3 regions of the Paenarthrobacter sp. 22069 genome follow, and region 2 is predicted to be linked to each of the others. Evidence: riboswitches for the same ligand, from Rfam matches in the RefSeq annotation. Region 2 holds a riboswitch; each other region holds the start of a gene.
What was found. A riboswitch is a leader RNA that binds a small molecule or an ion and turns the genes downstream of it on or off. The one in region 2 is predicted to bind thiamine pyrophosphate.
Positions count from the first base shown of each region.

Region 1 (6,953 bases), on a different contig from region 2:
TTGGCCAGGTCGGCGGCGGCGGAGGTGACCTTGTCACCGTCAACCAGGAGCAGTGCGGGCAGCTCAATGGTGCTGCCGGCTCCACCGGCGACGCGGTTCAGGGTAACGAAGTCTCCAACGGAAACCTTCTCTTGGCGGCCGCCTGCGCGGACAATCGCGTACACCACTTGGGAACTCACTTCTCTCGACGTTTATAACAAAATTTGCGTGCGTAACCGACTCACTAAAAGCCTGGTTTTTCGCTGTGCCTCAACGCCGTGGGGTCATAACCCAAGTGTTGGCGTAAGCACCGAAGATCCAGAATACGCTAAATCCGTCTTCGGCCGCAAATGAGGCTGGTTCCGGCGGCCCGGCTGTGATAATAACCACAAGCCGGCGGCAACGCCGTTACCGTGCCGTTCCATGATAGCGGTGCGGCTGCCTCCCGGCGGTCAGGAATGCAGCCGCGGCGCGTCGAAGAATTCAACTTCGAGTCGGCACGACTGCTTGAAGGCCCTTACCATCGCGGACCTCTCATGGTCGGACGCGTTCCGTCCCGCTGCGTCCACAATGGCAATGGCCCTGCGGGTGGCCGCGGCGAAGCCCTCGTCGGCATAGGTGCGGAGCCAGTCCGCGTAGGCGTGTCCGTCCGGTTCGCCGGAGGCAAGGAAGCGGGCGTGCAGCTTTTCGCCCACTTCGGCGTAAAGCCAGAAACAGGGCAGGACGGCAGCGGCCAGGACTGCGTAGCTGCCCGACGCCGACGCTGCCGTGAGGTGGTCGACGTAGGCCTTGGTCACGGGGCCCAGGCCGCCCGGGGCAGGCCTGGTGCTGAGCCAGGAGCGGTGCAGTTCCGATTCCACCTCGAGGCACTGCTGGGCAGAGGCGGCCCAGAACAGCTGCTCGGCCTCGGAGGGGGCCATGGCGCTGGCACGGGCAAGCACGCGCGAGTAGCCGTTGAGGTAAAGGGCATCCTGGGCCAGGTAATAGGCGAAGTCCTTTTCGGCGAGGCCGCCGGAGGCCAGGCCGTCGATGAAGTCCAGCGCGTAGATATCCTCGAGGTCCTGCTGCGCTTCAGACCACAACAGGGCCGCGAAGCCCCCTTCCGGCAGGGCCGGCCGGACGTGGTGGAAGTGGTGCACCGGTCCGTTCCCCTGGCCTACCTCCAGTACGCCGGAGCTTTCCAATGCACCTGCCAGCCAGGGTTTGACCGTCCGCAGGGAGGCTTCCCAGTTGCCCAGGCATGCCTGCACCGTGGCCATGGCGGAGGACAGCGAGCAGCCGGTGCCGTGGCTGTTGCGGGTGGCAACCCGGTCACCATGGACTTCCACCACTTCCTGGCCCAGGAGGCCGCCGGTGTTGACCAGCGCATCGGGGCAGCCGGGACCTGCCAGGTGCCCGCCCTTGACCAGCACGGTGGCCCCGGTGGCTGCGGCCAGGCGCCTGCCCTGGTCCAGCGCCGTTTCCCAGTCCGCGGCTGGGTCCTCCCCCACCAGCATGGCAAGCTCGGGCACGTTCGGCGTGATGAGGTGGGCAAGGGGCAGCAGTTCCCGCAGCGCGGCCTCGGCGGATTCCTGCAGCAGCCGGTCACCGCTGGTTGCCACCATCACCGGATCGAGGACCACGACGGCGGGGCGCACCTTTTCGAGCCACCTGCGGACAGTGCGGATTACCGTCTCATCACCCAGCATGCCGATCTTGACGGCGTCAATACTGATGTCATCACTGACAGCGTCCAGCTGCCGGGCCAGGAACCCGGCCGGAGGAACGTGCACGTCCTGCACGCCCCGGGTGTTTTGTGCGGTGAGCGCCGTAATAGCGGCCATGCCGTAGCCCCCGTGGGCCGCGATGCTCTTGAGGTCCGCCTGGATGCCGGCCCCGCCTGACGGGTCGGAACCGGCGATGGACAGCACACGGGGGACGGCACGGCCCACAGGCTGCGGGGCAGTTTCCGGGACAGCCGCGAGGGGCATGGAGAGGGTCGAAGACAAAAGACATCCCTTCGCCGGTACTAGCCGGACAGGTTCAACGGGTCTGGATCTCAGCCGGCCTTTGCGCGGCACCCCGTGTCGGTTTCCAGAGTAGCTGCTGACCCCCGGGCGCGGGAAAGGTGACATCCCCCGGATGCAGGAAGTCCCCGCCCGGTGGACTGTACCCCCCGTCATTCAGGGGGACTGTCCACTCGACGGGGACTTAAATGCTGGCGCGGCGGCCCGGCCTGCTTAGAGCTCCGAGGCGGGTACCCCGACGCCGAGGATGATGGGTTCCTCTGCAGCCTTGCCCGGTCCCGCGGTCGCGCCGGGCTGGGGTTTGCCGGACTCGGGAGCCTTCGCGGCATGTGAGTGACCGGCGCCCGTTGCCTGGACGTTCTCGTGGTGCTGGACAGCGGTTTCGTTGGCGGCCCCCTGGGCACGGCTGGCGGCACGGTGGCGCCGTGGCCGGCGTTGGCGGGACTGCTCCAGGGTGTGGTCGGAGTAGTCCTTTTCCGCCGGGGCTTCCACCGCTGCCGGCCGCTGTGCCACCGCCGCTTCTTCCACGGGCTGTCCGGCTTCCACAGGCTGTCCGGCTTCCGCACGCTGTTCGGCATCCGCGTCCTTGGCCAGCGCGTCCTCCATGGAGGATGCGGGCTGGCCGAGCTGCGCGAACGCTTCGGCCAACCGGTCCAGGGTGAGAGCCGGCTTGGGGTGGTGCTCCTCAGCGTGCTCCACGAACGGAAGCGGGACCTGCTCACCGCCGAACGTCAGGACGGCCGCGGGACGCCCCGGGGTGTCGTCGTCGTGCTTCTCCCCGTCGGGAGCGGCAGCAGGCGGGACAGACGGCACCTGCCGGGCAGCGGCCACCTCGTCGTCGTGCAGGTGCGCCGCGTGGGCGGCAGCTGCGATGTTGGCCAGGGCAAGCCTGGTGGCTTCCGCCTTCGCGTGCCGCTCAGCATCTGTCGGGTCGGCCTGGACGGTGTGGACGTGGACTGCCGGGGCCGGGGCCGCTTCGGGCTGCGCGTTGCCGCGGCCGCGGCGGCGTTTACGCTCCGGACGGACGCCGGGCTGGCCGTTGTCGTTCCGCTGCCCTTCCGGGCGGTGGGCTTCGCCGCGGGGCTCGGGACGGTTGTCGGTGCGCTGGACGTGGTGCTCAGCGGCCACGATGTTGGCGCGGCGGTGCTCCACGGGATCGTCGTGGGTCACCACGCCCCGGCCTGCGCAGGCTTCGCACTGCTCGCCGAAGACTTCCAGCAGCCCGGTACCCATGCGCTTGCGGGTCATCTGGACCAGGCCCAGCGAGGTAACTTCTGCCACCTGGTGCTTGGTCCGGTCGCGGCCCAGGCATTCCACCAGGCGGCGGAGGACCAGGTCCCGGTTGGATTCGAGCACCATGTCGATGAAGTCGATCACGATGATGCCGCCGATGTCGCGCAGCCGCAGCTGGCGGACCACCTCCTCTGCGGCTTCGAGGTTGTTCTTGGTGACGGTTTCCTCGAGGTTGCCGCCGCTGCCGGTGAACTTGCCGGTGTTGACGTCCACCACGGTCATGGCTTCGGTGCGGTCGATCACCAGGGAGCCGCCGGAGGGCAGGAAGACTTTGCGCTCCAGGGCTTTGTGGATCTGCTCGTCAATGCGCCAGGCGGAGAAGATGTCCTGGTCCTTGGTCCACTTCTCGAGCCGGCCCACCAGATCGGGCGCCACGTAGGTGACGTACGCCTCGATGGTGTCCCAGGCCTCCTCGCCGGAAACGATGAGTTTGGAGAAGTCCTCGTTGAAGACGTCGCGGACGACCTTGATGGTCAGGTCCGGCTCGCCGTAGAGCAGCTCGGGGGCAAGGATCTTGGTGGACGCTGCCTGGCTTTCGATACCTTCCCACTGGGCGCGCAGCCGGTTGATGTCGTGCGTCAGCTCTTCCTCGGACGCGCCTTCGGCGGCGGTGCGGACAATTACACCTGCGTGCTCGGGCAAACGGTCCTTGAGGATGCGCTTGAGGCGGTTGCGTTCGACGTCGGGCAGCTTGCGGGAGATACCGGTCATGGAACCCCCGGGCACATAGACCAGGTAGCGGCCGGGAAGGGAGATCTGGCTGGTGAGGCGGGCGCCCTTGTGTCCGACAGGGTCCTTGGTGACCTGGACCAGCACGGTGTCGCCGGACTTCAGCGCGTTTTCGATGCGGCGCTGCTTGCCTTCGAGGTTCACGGCCTCCCAGTTGACCTCGCCGGCATACAGGACGGCGTTGCGGCCCCGCCCGATGTCAACGAAGGCCGCTTCCATGGACGGCAGCACATTCTGGACCTTGCCCAGGTAGACGTTGCCGATCAGCGAGTCCTGCTGCGTCTTGGACACGAAGTGTTCGGCCAGGACGCCGTCTTCGAGGACCGCGATCTGGATTCTGTCGTCGCGCTGGCGGACGATCATCTGCCGGTCAACGGATTCACGGCGTGCCAGGAACTCGGCTTCCGTGATGACGGTGCGGCGGCGGCCGGTGTCGCGGGACTCGCGCCGGCGCTGCTTCTTGGCTTCCAGGCGGGTGGAGCCCTTTACGCTGGTGACCCGGTTGCTCACGGGCGCTTCGCTCACGGCGCGGGGCGCACGGACGCGGGTCACAGTGTTGGGCGGATCGTCGTCCCCGCCGCCGGTCAGCTCAAGGTCCTGGTCCCCGCGACGGCGGCGGCGGCGGCGACGGGAGGTGACACCGCCTTCCAGCTGCGCGGCGCTGTCCTCGTCGGCTTCGTCCTCGGCGTCAGTTTCTGCACTGCCGTCCTCGGCGTCTTCGCCGGCCCCGTCGCCGACGCGGCTGCGGCCCCGCCGGCCCCGGGTGCGGCGCCGGCGGCGGCTGGAGGAGTCGTCGCCGTCGTCGCTTTCATCTTCCTCGGGTTCCTCGACGGCCGGCACAGCGGGACGGACCACGGTGCTCAGGTCAGGTGCCTGGAAGATGACAGATGTGGGGGAAGCGGGTTCAAGGAACAGGGACCCGAAGGGGCTGGCCGCTGCTGCGGCGGCGGGCTCGCCCTTGGACGGCTCCCCTGCCAGTGCTGCCCCGGGTTCCTGTGCCGGCGCCTGATCGGGGGCTGCCGCGGGGGCTGCGGCCTCCGGAGCAGGTGCTTCCTCGGCAGGTGCTTCCTGGGCGGGTGCTTCCTGGGCGGCTGCCTCTGCAGCGGTGGAGTCCCCGGCTGTTACTTTCGCGGCGGCGGATTCCGCGGGCGGGGCATCCACGGCCTCCGCTTCCGGCTGGGTCAGGGCGGCCGGGGAAGCGGCTTTGCGCGTGGCTACCCGACGGCGGCGCGCAGGCTTGGCCTCAGCGTCAACCGCGACGTCGGGAGCAGGCGTGGTCTCGGGAGCTGCTTGGGCTGCCGGGCTTTCAGGAGCTGCCGCGGGAGCGTCACCGGCGGCGGCACCGGCCGCGCTGGTAGCGGCTTCACCGGCGAAGGCGGGCAGGGGCTCGGCGGCGTCAACTTTCTTCCGTGCCCGGGTGCGCCGGACCGGAGCCTTGGTTTCCCCGACTGCCTCTACTGTTCCGCCGTCGGCACCGGGGATGGCATCCGTCTCCGCAGGAGCCGCAGCCCCGGCGTCGGTCAGGGCAGCCTCCGCCTTCGGAGCCGCTTTCCGGCGGGTGCGGACAGCTTTCTTCGGTGCTGCAGCCTCCACGGCCGCTGCATCTTCGTTAACGGCCAGTTCCTGATCATTGTCCATATGTGGCAACACTCCTGCCCCTGACGTACCGCCACATCCGGCACCCATTGGGGCACATATTGTCAAAACCCGCGGGCGTTGACAGAAGTCAAGTGGATACTCCCAGGTTCGCACCGTCGTTGGGGTGCGGCAGCCCGTGGGAGCCGGCGGATGTTCAGGAAACCCGTTGTTCTGCGTGCCACAACCAGGTGCCGCCCAATGGAGTCGCGGGAGTGCCGGAAGAATCCGAAGCCTGCCCTGCTCATCATTGGCGGTCTTGGAACAAACCACCGGACCGGAGTCCGAATGTGGATCGGCTTCCAGCCACGTTCATTCTCTCATACCCGCGCCGGATCGCCGCGGAGGCAACGCGATGCTCTTCCGCTGCTGTGTGGTGGCCTCAGGCTCCGGCGTTACAATCAGGCACAGGAGCACCGGACGAAAAGGACGCCACACCAATGCCCAGCATCTCCCCTGTCAGCGCCCATCACCAGGAACGGGCCGTCGATCCGCAGACCAGTGCTGCCGCAAACGTCCCACGGATGACCCGCAACCGGCCCTTTGGCTGGCTGCTGGTGGTCACGGGACTTGTGGGCTGGCTTGCCTCCGGAACCTTGGTGCTGGAAAAGCTCGAAGTGCTCAAGGACCCCAACCACGTCACAGTATGCGACGTGAACCCCTGGATCTCCTGTGGCGAAGTCATGAAGACATGGCAGAGTTCGCTCTTCGGCTTCCCGAACATGTTCATCGGCATTGTGGCGTTCGCCGTCATCATCACCGTGGGCATGGCCCTGCTGTCCGGGGCGACCTTCGCCCGCTGGTACTGGATCGGTTTGCAGGCGGGCGTTACGCTCGGCTTCATCTTCGTCGTGTGGCTGTGGTCCCAGGCGCTGTACGCCATCCACGTCCTTTGCCCGTTATGCATGATCGTCTGGGCCGCCATGATTCCACTTTTTGTCTGGACCACCATCCGCAACATCTCGGCCGGAGTGATCCCGATGCCGGCGGGCGCGGCCCGTGTCCTGGGTGACTCCGGCTGGATCATCACGGCACTGCTTTACGTGGCCGTCATCGCCACCATCTTCTTCGCGTTCATCCAGATCTTCGCAGGAACGTCAGGGTTCTAGCCGCAGTTACAGCAAAGGGAGGGCCGGTGTTCAACCGAACGCCGGCCCTCCCTTTTGGTATCAGTTCTCTTGGAACCAGATCTTCATCTCGCGCTCAGCGGACTCGGTGGAGTCGGAGCCGTGCACCAGGTTCTGCTGCACCTTCAGGCCCCAGTCGCGGCCGAAGTCGCCGCGGATGGTGCCCGGGGCCGCCGTCGTGGGG
Region 1 is NZ_JBQEQF010000014.1:60,654-67,606, forward strand. It holds gene rplU (50S ribosomal protein L21) at 1-167, opposite strand, end outside; gene thiD (bifunctional hydroxymethylpyrimidine kinase/phosphomethylpyrimidine kinase) at 432-1,949, opposite strand; TPP riboswitch at 1,957-2,053, opposite strand; gene ACTJK0_RS13005 (Rne/Rng family ribonuclease) at 2,199-5,645, opposite strand; gene ACTJK0_RS13010 (vitamin K epoxide reductase family protein) at 6,083-6,751, shown strand; gene ndk (nucleoside-diphosphate kinase) at 6,812-6,953, opposite strand, start outside.
Region 1: it holds a riboswitch for thiamine pyrophosphate, as region 2 does, so the genes downstream of both, thiD (bifunctional hydroxymethylpyrimidine kinase/phosphomethylpyrimidine kinase) here and ACTJK0_RS05725 (ECF transporter S component) in region 2, are expected to answer to the same signal.

Region 2 (6,953 bases):
AACAGCGCGCTGTGCATCCGGTCCGGGCGCCCGCCGCCGTATTCGTCCGCCTGGATTTCCACCAGTGCCGCCTTGGGCCGTCCGCTGAGGCGCGGGATCGCCCAGGTGTGGGGATCGGCTTCCTTCAGCTGGTACACGGATTTGTGGACCAGGAACTCCTTGAGTTGGTCCAGGCTTGCCTTTCGGGCAACGAAACGGGAGACGCTGGGGCCGGTGTCCCCGGCGGCAAGGCCGAAGAGGACATCGGCCACAGCGTCGCTGGTCATGGAAACCCCGGCGGGCAGTTCGAGGTTTCCTGCTGCCTGCCGGGCCGCAGAACGGAGGGCCGCTTCAAAGGGTTCCTCGATCAGCCGCCGCACCCGGATCAGCCCCGGCTCCCACTCCCAGGCGTCGGAGACGCCGTCAAGGCCCGAGTAGTGCAGCTCGTAGAGGCAGAAGAGGGCCAGTTGGATGTCCTCGTCGCCGATGATGTCGGTGGTTTGGGCCAACCGCCCCGCCACCTGCCGGTGCAGTGCGTCCAGCTCTGCCCCCGCCGAATCAGGAGCCTGTGCCAGGGCCGCGAAGAGGGCGCTGCTGACAGGGCCTCTGGTTTCCGGAATTCTCATGGTGCTCCTTGTTCTGCCGGGCTGTTTCCGTGACCGCGGACGGAGCTCCTTCACCCTGTCCGCGTCGATCCCGGGAACCAATATAGTAAGCATGATTACTAATAAAAGCTAAGGCCTTGCCTCAGCAGGCCGCCGGCCTGGTCACATCCCGGAGGATAGGCGCCAGGAGCCCTCCATCAGGGGCTTACCGGTGTAAACTTGTGCACGCCTGGAAGGGCAAAAAGCCTTACCCAAATTCAACGCAACACTAAAAACGACAGGGGAGCGCCGCCGTCGGCCATCCGGCACCAGCCGGGAACCGCAGGTGGGCGCTGAGAGTGCGGACAGCCGCAGACCCTCGAACCTGATCCGGTTAGTACCGGCGCAAGGGAGTCGAGTTCTCAAAGTGTCGCGGCTGCACGGCTACAGGCCGCCAGCCGGGTCCACTTTCCCCTCCTGTTTCCCAGGAGGATTCAATGAGCACTGCAGCAATCAAGAAGACCACCAGTAAGTCCTGGCGCGTCGTGGACATCGTGGTCGCCGCGCTGGTGGCCATCGCCGGAGGCGTTATTTTCTGGGCCTGGGACCAGGCCGCGGCCGCGGTATCCGTGCCGATGAACGCCGCCTACCCGCCCCTGAACGGCCTGATCGCCGGCGGATGGATGATCCCCGGTGTCCTGGGGATGCTGATCATCCGCAAGCCCGGGGCCGCCCTGTTCTGTGAGACCGTGGCCGCCACGGGCGAGCTCCTCATGGGCTCCCAGTACGGCGCGTCCGTCCTGTTCTCCGGCTTCGTCCAGGGCCTGGGAGCGGAAATCATCTTCGCCATCTTCGTCTACCGCAAGTTCAACCTGCCGGTGTCCCTGCTGGCCGGCGCGGCCGCGGGCCTGTTCTGTGGCCTGAACGACTCGTTCGCGCCGTGGGGCTGGAACATCGCGTACTCCGGCGGGGACAAGCTCGCCTACATCCTGTTCTGCATGGTGTCAGGCGCGGTTATCGCCGGCGCCCTGTCCTGGCTGGCCACCCGGGGCCTGGCGCGCACCGGAGTGCTCAGCTCCTTCGCATCCCGCAAGGCCGCCACGGAGCCAGTCTTCTCCTGATGGCTTCCCAGGACGCCGCCGCGGCGGTCCGCCCCGCCGCCGTTAGCGCGCGCGGCTGGGGCTGGCGGCATGCCGGGCGGACCAGGCCTGCCGTCCATGCCCTCGACCTGGACATCAGCCCTGGTGAGCGGGTGCTGCTGCTCGGTCCCTCGGGGGCCGGGAAGTCCACGCTTCTGCATGCGCTTGCCGGGGTGCTGGGCGACATTAACGACGACGGCGAGGCAGGCGACGCCGACGAGTCCGGTTCGCTGCTCATTGACGGCGCCGTGCCCCGCGCCCAGCGCGGGCGCGCCGGATTGGTGCAGCAGGACCCCGAAACCCAGGTGGTCCTGTCCCGCGTGGGCGACGACGTCGCCTTCGGTGCCGAAAATCTTGCGGTGCCCCGGGACGCTATCTGGGCGCGAGTGCACGAGGCGCTTGCCGACGTCGGCCTCTCCCACCTCCCGCTGGACCACTCGACGTCGGCCCTGTCCGGCGGGCAGAAGCAGCGATTGGCGCTGGCGGGCATCCTGGCGATGCGCCCCGGGCTGATCCTGCTGGACGAGCCCACAGCCAACCTTGACCCGGACGGGGTCCTGGAAGTCCGGGACGCCGTTGCCCGCTGCCTGGACAAGACGGGGGCCACCCTGGTTGTGGTGGAGCACCGGGTTTCCGTATGGAAGGACCTGGTGGACCGGATCGTCGTACTCCAGCCGGGTTCCGCTGCCGACCCTGCCGTGCTCCTGGACGGGCCTCCGGACCGGGTGCTCAGCGACGCCCGCGCCATGCTCGCGGCGGCCGGTGTGTGGGTCCCTGGCTACGTACCGGCTACCCGCGGCCGTTCCGAGGTTCCCGCCCCCGGCACCGGGAACCTCCTGCTGGCCGCCGAACAGCTTGCTGTCTCCCGCGGACGTCCACGCCGCAAGGGCCTCCGCAGGATTCCGGCCGTCCCGGTCCAGGAAGGGTTGGCGGCCCAGGTCCGCGCCGGCCAGGCCCTCGCCATCACCGGTCCCAACGGCGCCGGGAAGTCCACGTTCGCGCTGACTCTTGCCGGGCTGCTGGAGCCCGTCTCCGGGAAGGTTTCCGCCACGCTGGACCTCAGCCGTGGCGCGGGAATCGACCCCTACAACTGGAAGGCCGAGCAACTGATTTCGCGGGTGGGGACAGTGTTCCAGGAGCCGGAGCACCAGTTCGTCACGGGCAAGGTGCTCGATGAGCTGCTGTTCGGCCCCCGGCACCTGGGCCACGGCGAGGACCGGGTTGATGAACTGCTGGAGCGGCTGCGGCTCACCCAACTGGTGGACGCCAACCCCTATACGCTCTCCGGCGGCGAAAAACGGCGGCTTTCCGTGGCCACCGTCCTCGCCGCCAGCCCCCAGGTACTGGTCCTGGACGAACCCACCTTCGGCCAGGATGCCAACACGTGGGCCGAGCTGGCCTCGTTCCTGTCCGAACTGCTGGATGCCGGCACCGCCGTGGTGTCCGTGACCCACGACGCCGAATTCACGGCGGCGTTGGGCGGGGTGGAGCTCCGGATGGCCGCGACGGAAGCGGTGGCGCCATGAGGCAGGAACTCACCCTGGCCGGCAACCGTGCCCTCCTGGCCCGGGCCAACCCCCTGAGTAAATTCGGGGCCGTCCTCCTTATCACGGCGGTCCTGGCACTGTCGATCGACTGGGTGTCGGCCTCCGTGGCCCTGGTCTTCGAACTGCTGCTGTTTCCCTTGGCCGGACTCACCCTGACCCTGCTGTGGCAGCGTGGATGGCCGTTGATCCTCGCCGCCGCCGTGGGCGGGTGGAGCACCTCCATCCTGGCGCCGGACAGCGGAAGGATCCTGCTCGACGTCGGCATCTGGACCATGAGCCAAGGCTCGCTGCAGCTGGGTATCGGCTTCCTCCTGCGCGGCTTTGCCATTGCATTGCCGGCGGTCCTGCTGATGAGCTGCACCGACCCGACGGACCTCGCCGATGCGCTGGCGCAGAAGGCGCGGCTACCGCACCGGTTCGTACTGGGGACCCTGGCCGCGATGCGCTTGGTGGGGCTCATGGCCGAGGAATGGCAAACTATCGGGATGGCACGGCGGGCGCGCGGCGTGGGCTCGCGCGGCAGCGTGGGCCAGCGGGTCAAAGCGACGCTGGGGCAGAGTTTCGGGCTCCTGGTGCAGGCAATCCGCCGCGCGTCCCGGCTCGCCGTAACCATGGAGGCGCGCGGCTTTGGCGGCGGCAACAGGACGTGGGCGCGGGAATCCACTTTCAGCGCCTTGGACCTGGGCGTGGTGGCTGGCGGCGTGGTGATGGCCGGGCTTTCCCTGGCGGCGGCTCTTGCGGCGGGAACGTGGAACATGGTGTGGCTGGGCAGCTGATGGGCCCAGTGCGTGCGTCCCGTATCGCACAGTCCGGGTAAAGCCTTTCCGGCGCGGCTGACGTAGGACCGCTAGCGGAGTGAATAACTCATTTATGATATATTTGTGGTTATGACGCAGGAAACCGCTGAGCACGTTGCCGCCATGCTGAAGGACGCCCGGACCGAGAAGGGCTGGACGCAGGGCCAGTTGGCCGCCGAACTTGGCACCAGCCAAAGTGCCGTCGCCCGGATGGAACAGGGCAAGCAAAACCTGAGCCTGAAGATGATCCAGCGGCTGGAAAACATCTTTGACCGGAGCATCGTCAACGTCGGCAAGCCGCAGATGACGCACCTGCGGGTCGAGGGCGGACGAACCCTGTCCGGCGCTGTGGACGTCAACAGCAGCAAGAACGCCGGCGTCGCACTGCTGTGCGCCAGCCTGATCAACCGCGGCACCACCGTGCTCCGCCGGCTGGCCCGGATCGAGGAAGTCAACCGCATCGTTGAGGTGCTGACCAGCATCGGCGTGGAGTGCACCTGGCTCAACGACACCGACCTGCGCCTCCGCCGCCCCGCGGTCCTAAACCTGGACGCGATGGACGTGGACGCTGCACGGCGAACCCGCAGTGTCATCATGCTGCTGGGACCCCTGCTGGACGAGTCGCGGGAGTACCGCCTGCCCTACGCCGGCGGCTGCGACCTTGGTACCCGCACCGTGGAACCCCACATGCAGGCGTTGCGTGAGTTCGGCCTTTCCGTGGAGGCCACCGCCGGTTTCTATGGCGTCCAGGCACCCCCCGGCGACACCCGGGACCGCTCCTTCGTCCTCACCGAGCGAGGGGATACGGTCACCGAGAACGCCATCATGGCCGCAGCCCACCGGGCCGGGACCACCGTGATACGCAACGCCAGCCCCAACTACATGGTGCAGGACCTGTGCTTCTACCTGCAGATGCTCGGCGTCACCATCGAGGGCGTGGGCACCACCACCCTGAAGATCACGGGCAAGCCTGAAATTGACGCCGAAATCGAGTACTTCCCGTCCGAGGACCCCATTGAGGCGATGAGCCTCATCACGGCCGGCATCGTCACCAATTCAGAGGTCACCGTGCGGCGCGTGCCCATCGAGTTCATGGAGATCGAGTTGGCCACCCTGGGCCAGATGGGGCAGAAGCTCGAGGTTTCGGGCGAGTACATGGCCCGCAACGGGCGCACCCGCCTGGTGGACGTCACCACCAAGCCCTCCGAGCTGCGTGCCCCCGAGGACAAGATCCATCCCATGCCTTTCCCTGGGCTGAACATCGACAACCTGCCGTTCTTCGCCGTGATTGCTGCGAACGCGCAAGGCCAGACCATGATCCACGACTGGGTTTACGAGAACCGGGCGATCTACCTGACCGAGCTGAACCGGCTTGGCGCCCAGGTGCAGCTGCTGGATCCGCACCGGATCTATGTCAACGGGCCCACCAAATGGCGTGCCGCCGAGGTGGGCTGCCCGCCGGCGCTCCGGCCTGCGGCCTGCCTGCTGCTGGCCATGCTGGCCGCACGCGGCGTCTCCGAACTGCGCAACATCTACGTGATCGAGCGCGGTTACGAGGACTTGGCGGAACGTCTTAACACCATCGGTGCAAAGGTGGAGTACTTCCAGGACTGAGCATTCACGCTTCGTCATGAACGGCGGGCCACAGTTCCAATGCCCCGCTGCTGTCGCAGAATGTTCGTATGCGTACATTCGGCGTTGAGGAAGAACTCCTGATCGTAGATCCGGAGTCCGGGGAACCGCTCGCCCTGGCTGACGCCCTCCTCGCCGGCCACCACGTGGCGGCGGATGATCTCCCTGCGGATTCGAACGTCCACCACGGCGGAAACCAAGCGGATTACGACGACGAGATGGGCCTGAGTGCCGAGCTGAAGCTTGAGCAGATCGAGACGCAGACCCGGCCGTGCCTGGACTACGAGCGGCTGCTGGTACAGATCCGGGCTGGCCGGACGCTCGCGGACCAGGCGGCACGGAAGCATGATGCAAGGGTGGCTGCGCTCGCCACCTCACCGCTTGCTTCCACCACGCACACCACGCCCGATCCCCGCTATGCCAGGATGCTGGAGCGCTTTGGACTTACCGCCCAGGAACAACTGACCTGCGGCTTCCACGTCCATACCTACATCGAATCGCCGGAAGAAGGGGTTGCCGTCCTGGACCGCATCCGCGACAAACTTGCGGTGCTGACGGCAATGAGCGCCAATTCGCCGTTCTGGAATGGCGTACCTACCGGATTCGAGAGCTACCGGACGCAGGCCTGGAACAGATGGCCTACAGCAGGGCCTGCAGGCATTTACGGCACCTACGCCGCTTACCGCCGCGTGGTCACCCGACTGCTGGAGACCGGCGTCATGCTCGATGAGGGCATGCTCTACTTCGATGCCCGGCTTTCCCGCAACCATCCCACCGTGGAAGTCCGAGTGGCGGATGTCTGCCTTCGGGCCGAGGACGCCGCTCTGATCGCGGTGCTGGTCCGGGCGCTGGTGGAATCCGCCAGCCGGGAGTGGCGCGAGGATGTCGATCCGGCACCGGTGCCTACTGTCCTGCTGCGGATGGCGTCCTGGCAGGCCAGTAGCGAGGGGCTCAGCGGTGAGCTCCTGGACTTCGGGAACTTCCGGCCCGCTCCCGCGGCGGATGTAGTCCGTTCGCTGGTTGATTACCTGGCGCCGGTGCTGGACGAACAGGGCGAGCTGGCCCTTGCACGGCAGGGTGTGGAGGACATCATCGCCCGCGGAACAGGGGCGGCCGAACAACGCCGTGCACGCGACAAGGCCCTGGCCGGGCCGCCGCCGGAGGACATGGGGTTCGGCGCTGTGGTCCGCCAGGCCGTCCACGTCACCATGCGCGGTTCGCTGGACCTGTCAGAGGTGGGGACAACGCCGGAGCTGCTGCGCGTACGCCAGGCCT
Region 2 is NZ_JBQEQF010000005.1:134,346-141,298, reverse strand. It holds gene ACTJK0_RS05730 (iron-containing redox enzyme family protein) at 1-605, opposite strand, end outside; TPP riboswitch at 854-993, shown strand; gene ACTJK0_RS05725 (ECF transporter S component) at 1,061-1,684, shown strand; gene ACTJK0_RS05720 (ATP-binding cassette domain-containing protein) at 1,684-3,228, shown strand; gene ACTJK0_RS05715 (CbiQ family ECF transporter T component) at 3,225-4,025, shown strand; gene ACTJK0_RS05710 (UDP-N-acetylglucosamine 1-carboxyvinyltransferase) at 4,137-5,660, shown strand; gene ACTJK0_RS05705 (glutamate--cysteine ligase 2) at 5,729-6,953, shown strand, end outside.

Region 3 (6,953 bases), on a different contig from region 2:
GTTTTCCGTTGAGGATGATGTTCACGCTGTCTCCTTGATGTGCGGGCTTGTGCCGGCCGTCACCGGCCTGGAAAAGCGGTCCGGGCTGAAGGGCGCCCAGCGGGGATCGGCCTTTCCGTCCAGCAGTCCGGTGCAGATTGCTGCGGCGGCAGGGGTGAGCAGGACGCCGTGCCGGAAAAATCCTGTGGCGATGATGAGCCCCGGAACGTGGCCTGCGCTGGTGGCGTCCGGGCCGGAAGCCACCTGTACCCGGCCCAGCAGAGGGGCGTTGTCGGGGGTTCCGGGACGGGCACGGGCAGTGGATTCGAGCAGTTCAAGTTCGGCGACGGCGGGCACCAGCGCCTGGGCATCGCGCAGCAGCTGGTAAACACCGCCGGCGCTGACGGCGTCAGAGAGGGCATCCTCCCGCTGGGTAGCGCCGATCACCACGGTGCTGTCCTGCCGGGGAACGATGTACACCGGCACGCCGTGAACCAGGCCGCGCACCGTTGAGGTCACCAGGGGCCGAAGATGTCCGGGAACGGCCAGGCGGAGGATGTCCCCGTGGACGGGCCGCAGTGGCAGCTCAAGCCCGTCCGGCAGGCCACCAAGCGCCCCCGCCTGCAGCCCGTTGGCGACGACGGTTTCCGCGGCCAGGACGGTCCCGCCGCCGGACAGGCTGACGCCCGCAACGGTTGGGCCCTCCCACAACAGCCCTGCGGCCCGGCCCGGCACGGCAAAGCCCTGCACCGCCCCGGCGACGGAGAGTTCCGGGTTTCCCTGCGCGGCGCCGGCGAGGGCCAGCCGCAGGGCCAGGACCAGCCGCCTCGGATCCACCTGGTGGTCCGATGGGGTATCCATGGCGCAGGCGATGGCCGGGCTGAGGAGCGGCTCGCGCTTCCGGGCCTCCCGCACCGTCAGGGGCTCCACCGCCAGGCCGTTGGCCTGCTGGACGGTCCGCAGGTCCATCAGTGCACGCCGGTCGGCGGCGTCGGCACCCACGGCGAGTGTCGACGTCGTCAGGTATCCGCAGTCCTCGCCCGTTGCAGCGGCAACGCGGGCAGCGAAGGCCGGCCAGCGTGATGCGGAATCGAGCATAAGTTCCAGGAGGTCCTCCTCCTGGTAGTGCAGTTCGCTGACGGGGGCAAGCATGCCCGCGGCTGCCCAACTGGCGCCTGTACCCGGCGCATCGTCGATGACGACGACGGAGCGCCCGGACCGCTGCACTTCCCAGGCAATCCCGTGCCCCACCACTCCCCCGCCGATGACGGCGACGTCGGCGCGGACGCTGGAATTGGCGGAGGGGTCCGCCGCCCCGGGAAAACTGTCTAAGGGGGTGCGCATCTGGTTCCTTCCCTACGCCGGCATTAACCGGATCAGGTCAAGCGGTCGGCTCTGACGCCCTCTCAGCCCGGCGCTTTGTGACAGCTGCCGCGGGCTCCCGCAGTACCAGCCCAGTTTAGAGGAACTAGGCTTGCAGGCATGAATGTGTCCACCTCATCCTTCCCTGCCGGTCCGCACGCCCCGGCCACCGAAGTTGTCAATGCACGGGACAACGACGCGCTCAAGGCGGCCCGCCTGTACCTCTGCACCGATGCGCGCCGGGACCAAGGCGACTTCGCCGGGTTCGTGGACGCGGCATTCACCGGCGGCGTGGACATCATCCAGCTGCGGGACAAGGCCATCGAGGCCGCCGAGGAACTGGACCTGCTGGCCATCCTGAAGGAGACGGCAGTCAGGCACGGCAAGTTGTGGGCCGTCAACGACCGGGCGGACATTGCGGTGTTGTCCGGGGCGCCGGTATTCCACGTCGGCCAGAAGGACCTGCCCCTTCCGGCGGCGCGCACCCTGGTCAACGGCAACGCAGCCATCGGGCTTTCCAGCCACACCCCGGAGCAGGTGGACGCTGCCTTGGCGGCCACCGCAGGCCCGTCAGGCCTGGACTACTTCTGCGTCGGGCCGGTCTGGGCCACGCCCACCAAACCCGGCAGGTCCGCCGTCGGGACCGGGCTGGTGGAATATGCCGCCGAAGCCTCGCGTCAGGCCGGGGAGCCGGTGCCGTGGTTCGCCATCGGCGGGATCGATCACGGCAACGTCCGGCAGGTGGCGGAAGCGGGTGCACGCAGGATCGTGGTGGTCCGGGCCATCACCGGGGCCTCCGATCCCGCGGCCGCTGCGGCGTCTCTCGTCGACGCGCTGGACGCCGCCGCCTCCTGATGCCATATCCGTGGACTTGGAGCTAGGCTGATTTTTGTGTCACACCATCGGCTGGCCCCCAACGTCCATGACCACAGGAACGCCCTGGAAGAGGCGTTGGGCCAGCTGCGCACCGAACTGGAACTGCCGGGCCCGTATCCGGCGGATGCCGTTGAGGATGCCCGCGCTGCCGTGGCGGCGCTGGAGCTGCCGTCCTACGACCTGACGGCCGTCGAATTCATCACCATCGATCCCGCATCGTCCACGGACTTGGACCAGGCGGTGTTCATCGAGCAGGACGGGAACGGCTACCGCGTGCTGTACGCGATTGCCGACGTCCCGGCGTTCGTGGTTCCCGGTGGCCCCCTCGATGCGGAAACGCGGCGCCGGGGCCAGACGTTCTACGCGCCGGACGGGCGCATCCCGCTGCACCCGGAAGTCATCAGCGAAGGGGCCGGGAGCCTGCTGCCCGGACAGGACTGTTCAGCCTTCGTCTGGGACTTCACGCTCGGCGACGACGCGGGCGTGCTGTCCGTAGGTGTCCGGCGTGCCAAAATCCGCAGCCGCGACAAGCTCAGCTACAAGGGCGCCCAGGCAGACCTCGACGCAGGAACCGCTTCCCCGGTGCTGAAGCTGCTGCGCGAGGTGGGCCTAAAACGGGTGGCACTTGAACGGGCACGCGAAGGGGCCAGCCTCAACATGCCCGAGCAGGAGATTGTGCAACTGCCCGACGGCGGCTACCGCATCGACGCCGTACCGCAGCTTCCGGTGGAGGACTGGAACGCGCAGATCTCGCTGATGACGGGAATGGCCGCAGCGCAGCTGATGCTGGAGGGCAAGGTGGGCATCCTGCGCACCATGCCGGCTCCGGACGAGCGGAGCCTGAAGCACTTCCGGCTCCAGACCGAGGCACTGGGCAAGCCCTGGGACGGCCACGCCAGCTACGGCGAGTACCTGCGGTCGCTGGATCCCACCGATCCGCGCCAGCTGGCGATCATGCATTCGGCCGGCATGCTGTTCCGCGGCGCGTCCTATACCGCCTTCGACGGCAGCGTCCCCGAGGACGGCATCCAATCCGCCATCGGCGCTGCCTACGCCCACACCACTGCACCCCTCCGCCGGCTGGTGGACCGCTTCGTGCTGGTCATCTGCGAGGCCCTGAGCAACGGCGGCGATGTTCCCGGCTGGGCCCGCGAGGCCCTTCCGCTGCTGCCGGGCATCATGGCCGGCTCGGACCAGCTGGCCTCCCGCATGGAGCGCCTTGCCCTGGACACCGTTGAGGCGGCGCTGCTGCTGAACCACATTGGGCAGGAGTTCGACGCAATCGTCATTTCGGGTTCCAAGCCCCAAAACGGGAACGGGAACGTCTCCGGCGCCGGCTCCGGCAACGGGAACGCCAAAAATGGCAACGGCAAGAACGGCAACGGCAATGGAAGCTCTGGCATTATCCAGATTGCCGAACCCGCCGTGACCGCGCGCTGCGCCGGCGAGTTGGAATCCGGCACCAAGGTCCGCGTGCGGCTGGTTTCGTCGGACATCACCACCCGCCAGGTCCACTTCGAGCTGGTTTCCTGAGGCTCCAGCGGGCGCAGCAGGCGGGGCGAAAAGTGTTTCCGCGCCCGTACGGCTAGACTGGGAGGGTAGAAACTGGATGCCCGGTCGTTGATTTCCTGAATTAGAAACCAACAAGCCCGCCCCTACGCGATCTTGAGATTTGCCCGCTGGTCACCAGTGCCAGCATTAGATAGCCCGCGATCGGCTTCCACTGGAATTGCTTGCGCGCCTGAGCGTGCTCCGGAGCGGCCACACTGGCCGGCCCGTTGAGCAGGCGGCGCCAATGCCTAAATGAATAAGGAAACTCCCCTGTGAGTGAATTGCATACCCACCAGCTTCTGAGCGACGCGTCCGGCACGGAGACCATCGAGCCGGAAGAAACCATCATCTCCGACGAAAAGCCGCATGAGATCGCGGAAAAGTCCTTCTCGGACTACAACGTCCGCCAGGACATCGTCGAATCCCTGGCTGACGCCGGCATCACCCACCCCTTCCCCATCCAGGCCATGACCCTGCCGGTGGCCCTGGGCGGCCACGACATCATCGGCCAGGCCAAGACCGGCACCGGCAAGACTCTGGGCTTCGGCATTCCGGCCCTGCAGCGCGTCATCGGACAGGACGATCCCGGCTACGCCAAGCTCGCCGTCCCGGGAGCCCCCCAGGCCCTGGTCATCGTTCCCACCCGTGAACTGGCCGTGCAGGTTGCCGGGGACCTTGTCACGGCATCGCGGAAGCGCAACGCCAGGATCGCCACCATCTACGGCGGACGCGCCTACGAGCCGCAGGTCGAAGCACTGAAGCAGGGCGTCGAGGTAGTGGTCGGCACCCCCGGCCGCCTGATCGACCTCTACAAGCAGAAGCACCTGAGCCTGAAGAACGTCAAGATCGTGGTGCTGGACGAGGCCGACGAGATGCTGGACCTGGGCTTCCTCCCGGATGTGGAGACGCTCATCGCGGCAACTCCCGCCGTGCGCCAGACGCTCCTGTTCTCCGCCACCATGCCCGGGCCGGTCATCGCCATGGCCCGCCGCTACATGACCCAGCCCACGCATATCCGCGCGGCGGATCCCGAGGACGAGGGACTGACCAAGCGCGACATCCGCCAGCTGATCTACCGCGCGCACAGCATGGACAAGACCGAAGTGGTGGCCCGCATCCTGCAGGCCCGCGGCCGCGGCCGGACCATCATCTTCACCAAGACCAAGCGCACCGCAGCCAAGGTGGCCGAGGAACTCGTGGACCGTGGCTTCGCGGCCGCCGCCATCCACGGTGACCTGGGCCAGGGCGCCCGGGAGCAGGCGCTGCGGGCGTTCCGCAACAACAAGGTGGACGTCCTGGTGGCCACGGACGTCGCCGCGCGCGGCATCGACGTCGAAGACGTCACCCACGTCATCAACTACCAGTGCGTGGAAGACGAGAAAATCTACCTGCACCGGGTGGGCCGGACCGGCCGCGCCGGCAACAAGGGCACCGCCGTCACGTTCGTGGACTGGGACGACATGCCGCGCTGGGGCCTGATCAACAAGGCGCTGGGGCTGAGCGTGCCGGAGCCCGTCGAAACCTACTCCTCCTCGCCGCACCTCTACACCGACCTCGACATCCCCGAGGGCACCAAAGGCCGGCTGCCCCGCGACAAGCGGACCCTGGCCGGTGTCGACGCCGAGGTGCTTGAGGACCTGGGCGAGACGGGCAAGAAGAACAGCCGCGACGGCGGCCGGTCACGGGACAGGGACGGCCGTGGACGGGAAGACCGCAGCGGAAACCGCGCAGGTGGCCGCAGCGCCGGCGACACCAAGCGCAGCGGCGAGCGCCGCCGTCGTACGCCTGACTCCGCCGCCCCTGCCAGCGAGGCCGTTGCCCCCGCAACCGAGGGCGAACAGCCCTCGCGGACCCGCCGGCCCCGGACCCGCACCCGCCGCCGCAACGGGGAAGTGGTGGCAGGTGCCGACAAGGGCACGCAACCTGGCACGTCCGAGGGCTAACTGCCGGAGATGACTGACACTGTTTGGGCGCCGGACGGCGGCAGCCTGGTGGTGCATGCGGACAACGCTGCATACCTCCCCACGCTGCCGGACGGCGCCTTCACACTCATTTATGTGGATCCGCCCTTCAACACGGGCAGGCCGCAGCAGCGCCAGGAAACCCGGATGGTGGTGAACGCCGGCGGCAGCGGGGACCGGGTCGGCTTCAAGGGCCGCTCCTACGACACCATCAAGGGTGCCTTGCACCGCTACGACGATGCCTTCAGCGACTATTGGTCCTTCCTGGAACCCCGGCTGGTGGAAGCGTGGCGGCTGCTCGCCGATGACGGGACGCTCTACCTCCACCTGGACTACCGCGAGGTGCATTACGCCAAGGTCATGCTGGATGCCATCTTTGGCCGCGAGTGCTTCCTGAACGAGATCATCTGGGCCTATGACTACGGCGCGCGCGCGAAAAACCGCTGGCCCACCAAGCACGACAACATCCTCGTCTACGTGAAGAACCCCGCGAAGTACCATTTCGACAGCGCCGAGGTGGACCGGGAGCCGTACATGGCGCCGGGTCTGGTGACGCCTGCCAAGCGTGAACTTGGGAAGCTGCCCACCGACGTCTGGTGGCACACCATCGTTTCGCCCACCGGCAAGGAAAAGACGGGCTACCCCACGCAGAAGCCCGAGGGCCTGGTCCGGCGGGTGGTGGCCGCTTCGAGCCGGCCCGGTGACTGGTGCCTGGACTTCTTCGCCGGCTCCGGCACGCTCGGCGCGGTTGCCGCCAAGCTGGGCCGGAAATTCGTGTGCGTGGACCAGAACCAGCCGGCCATCGACATCATGGCCAAACGGCTCGGCGCGCACGCCACCCTGACCGGCTTCCGGTCCAGCTAGGGGCGGACGACGGCGGCCCCCGTACCGAGTGCCTCGATCCGTGCCAGCATGTCGGGAGCGGTGAGGTTTTCCCCGAGCAGGTTCGGTTTGCCCGTGCCGTGGTAGTCCGATGATCCCGTGACCAGCAGGTGGTGCGTGGCTGCGAGCTTCCGGAGGAATCCCCTGCCCTCTTCGGGGTTGTCCCGGTGGTCGATCTCCAGGCCCGCCAGGCCGGCGTCGATCATGTCGTGGTAGGTCCGCTCCCCCACGATGCGTCCCCGTGCGGACGCCACGGGGTGGGCGAAGACGGGAACGCCCCCGGCGGCACGGACCAGTTCGACGGCCGTGGCGGGGTCCGGCGCATAGTGCGGGATGAAGTAC
Region 3 is NZ_JBQEQF010000008.1:68,381-75,333, reverse strand. It holds gene thiS (sulfur carrier protein ThiS) at 1-25, opposite strand, end outside; gene thiO (glycine oxidase ThiO) at 22-1,323, opposite strand; TPP riboswitch at 1,316-1,434, opposite strand; gene thiE (thiamine phosphate synthase) at 1,462-2,196, shown strand; gene ACTJK0_RS08375 (RNB domain-containing ribonuclease) at 2,233-3,750, shown strand; gene ACTJK0_RS08370 (DEAD/DEAH box helicase) at 4,041-5,711, shown strand; gene ACTJK0_RS08365 (DNA-methyltransferase) at 5,721-6,593, shown strand; gene ACTJK0_RS08360 (PHP domain-containing protein) at 6,590-6,953, opposite strand, start outside.
Region 3: it holds a riboswitch for thiamine pyrophosphate, as region 2 does, so the genes downstream of both, thiO (glycine oxidase ThiO) here and ACTJK0_RS05725 (ECF transporter S component) in region 2, are expected to answer to the same signal.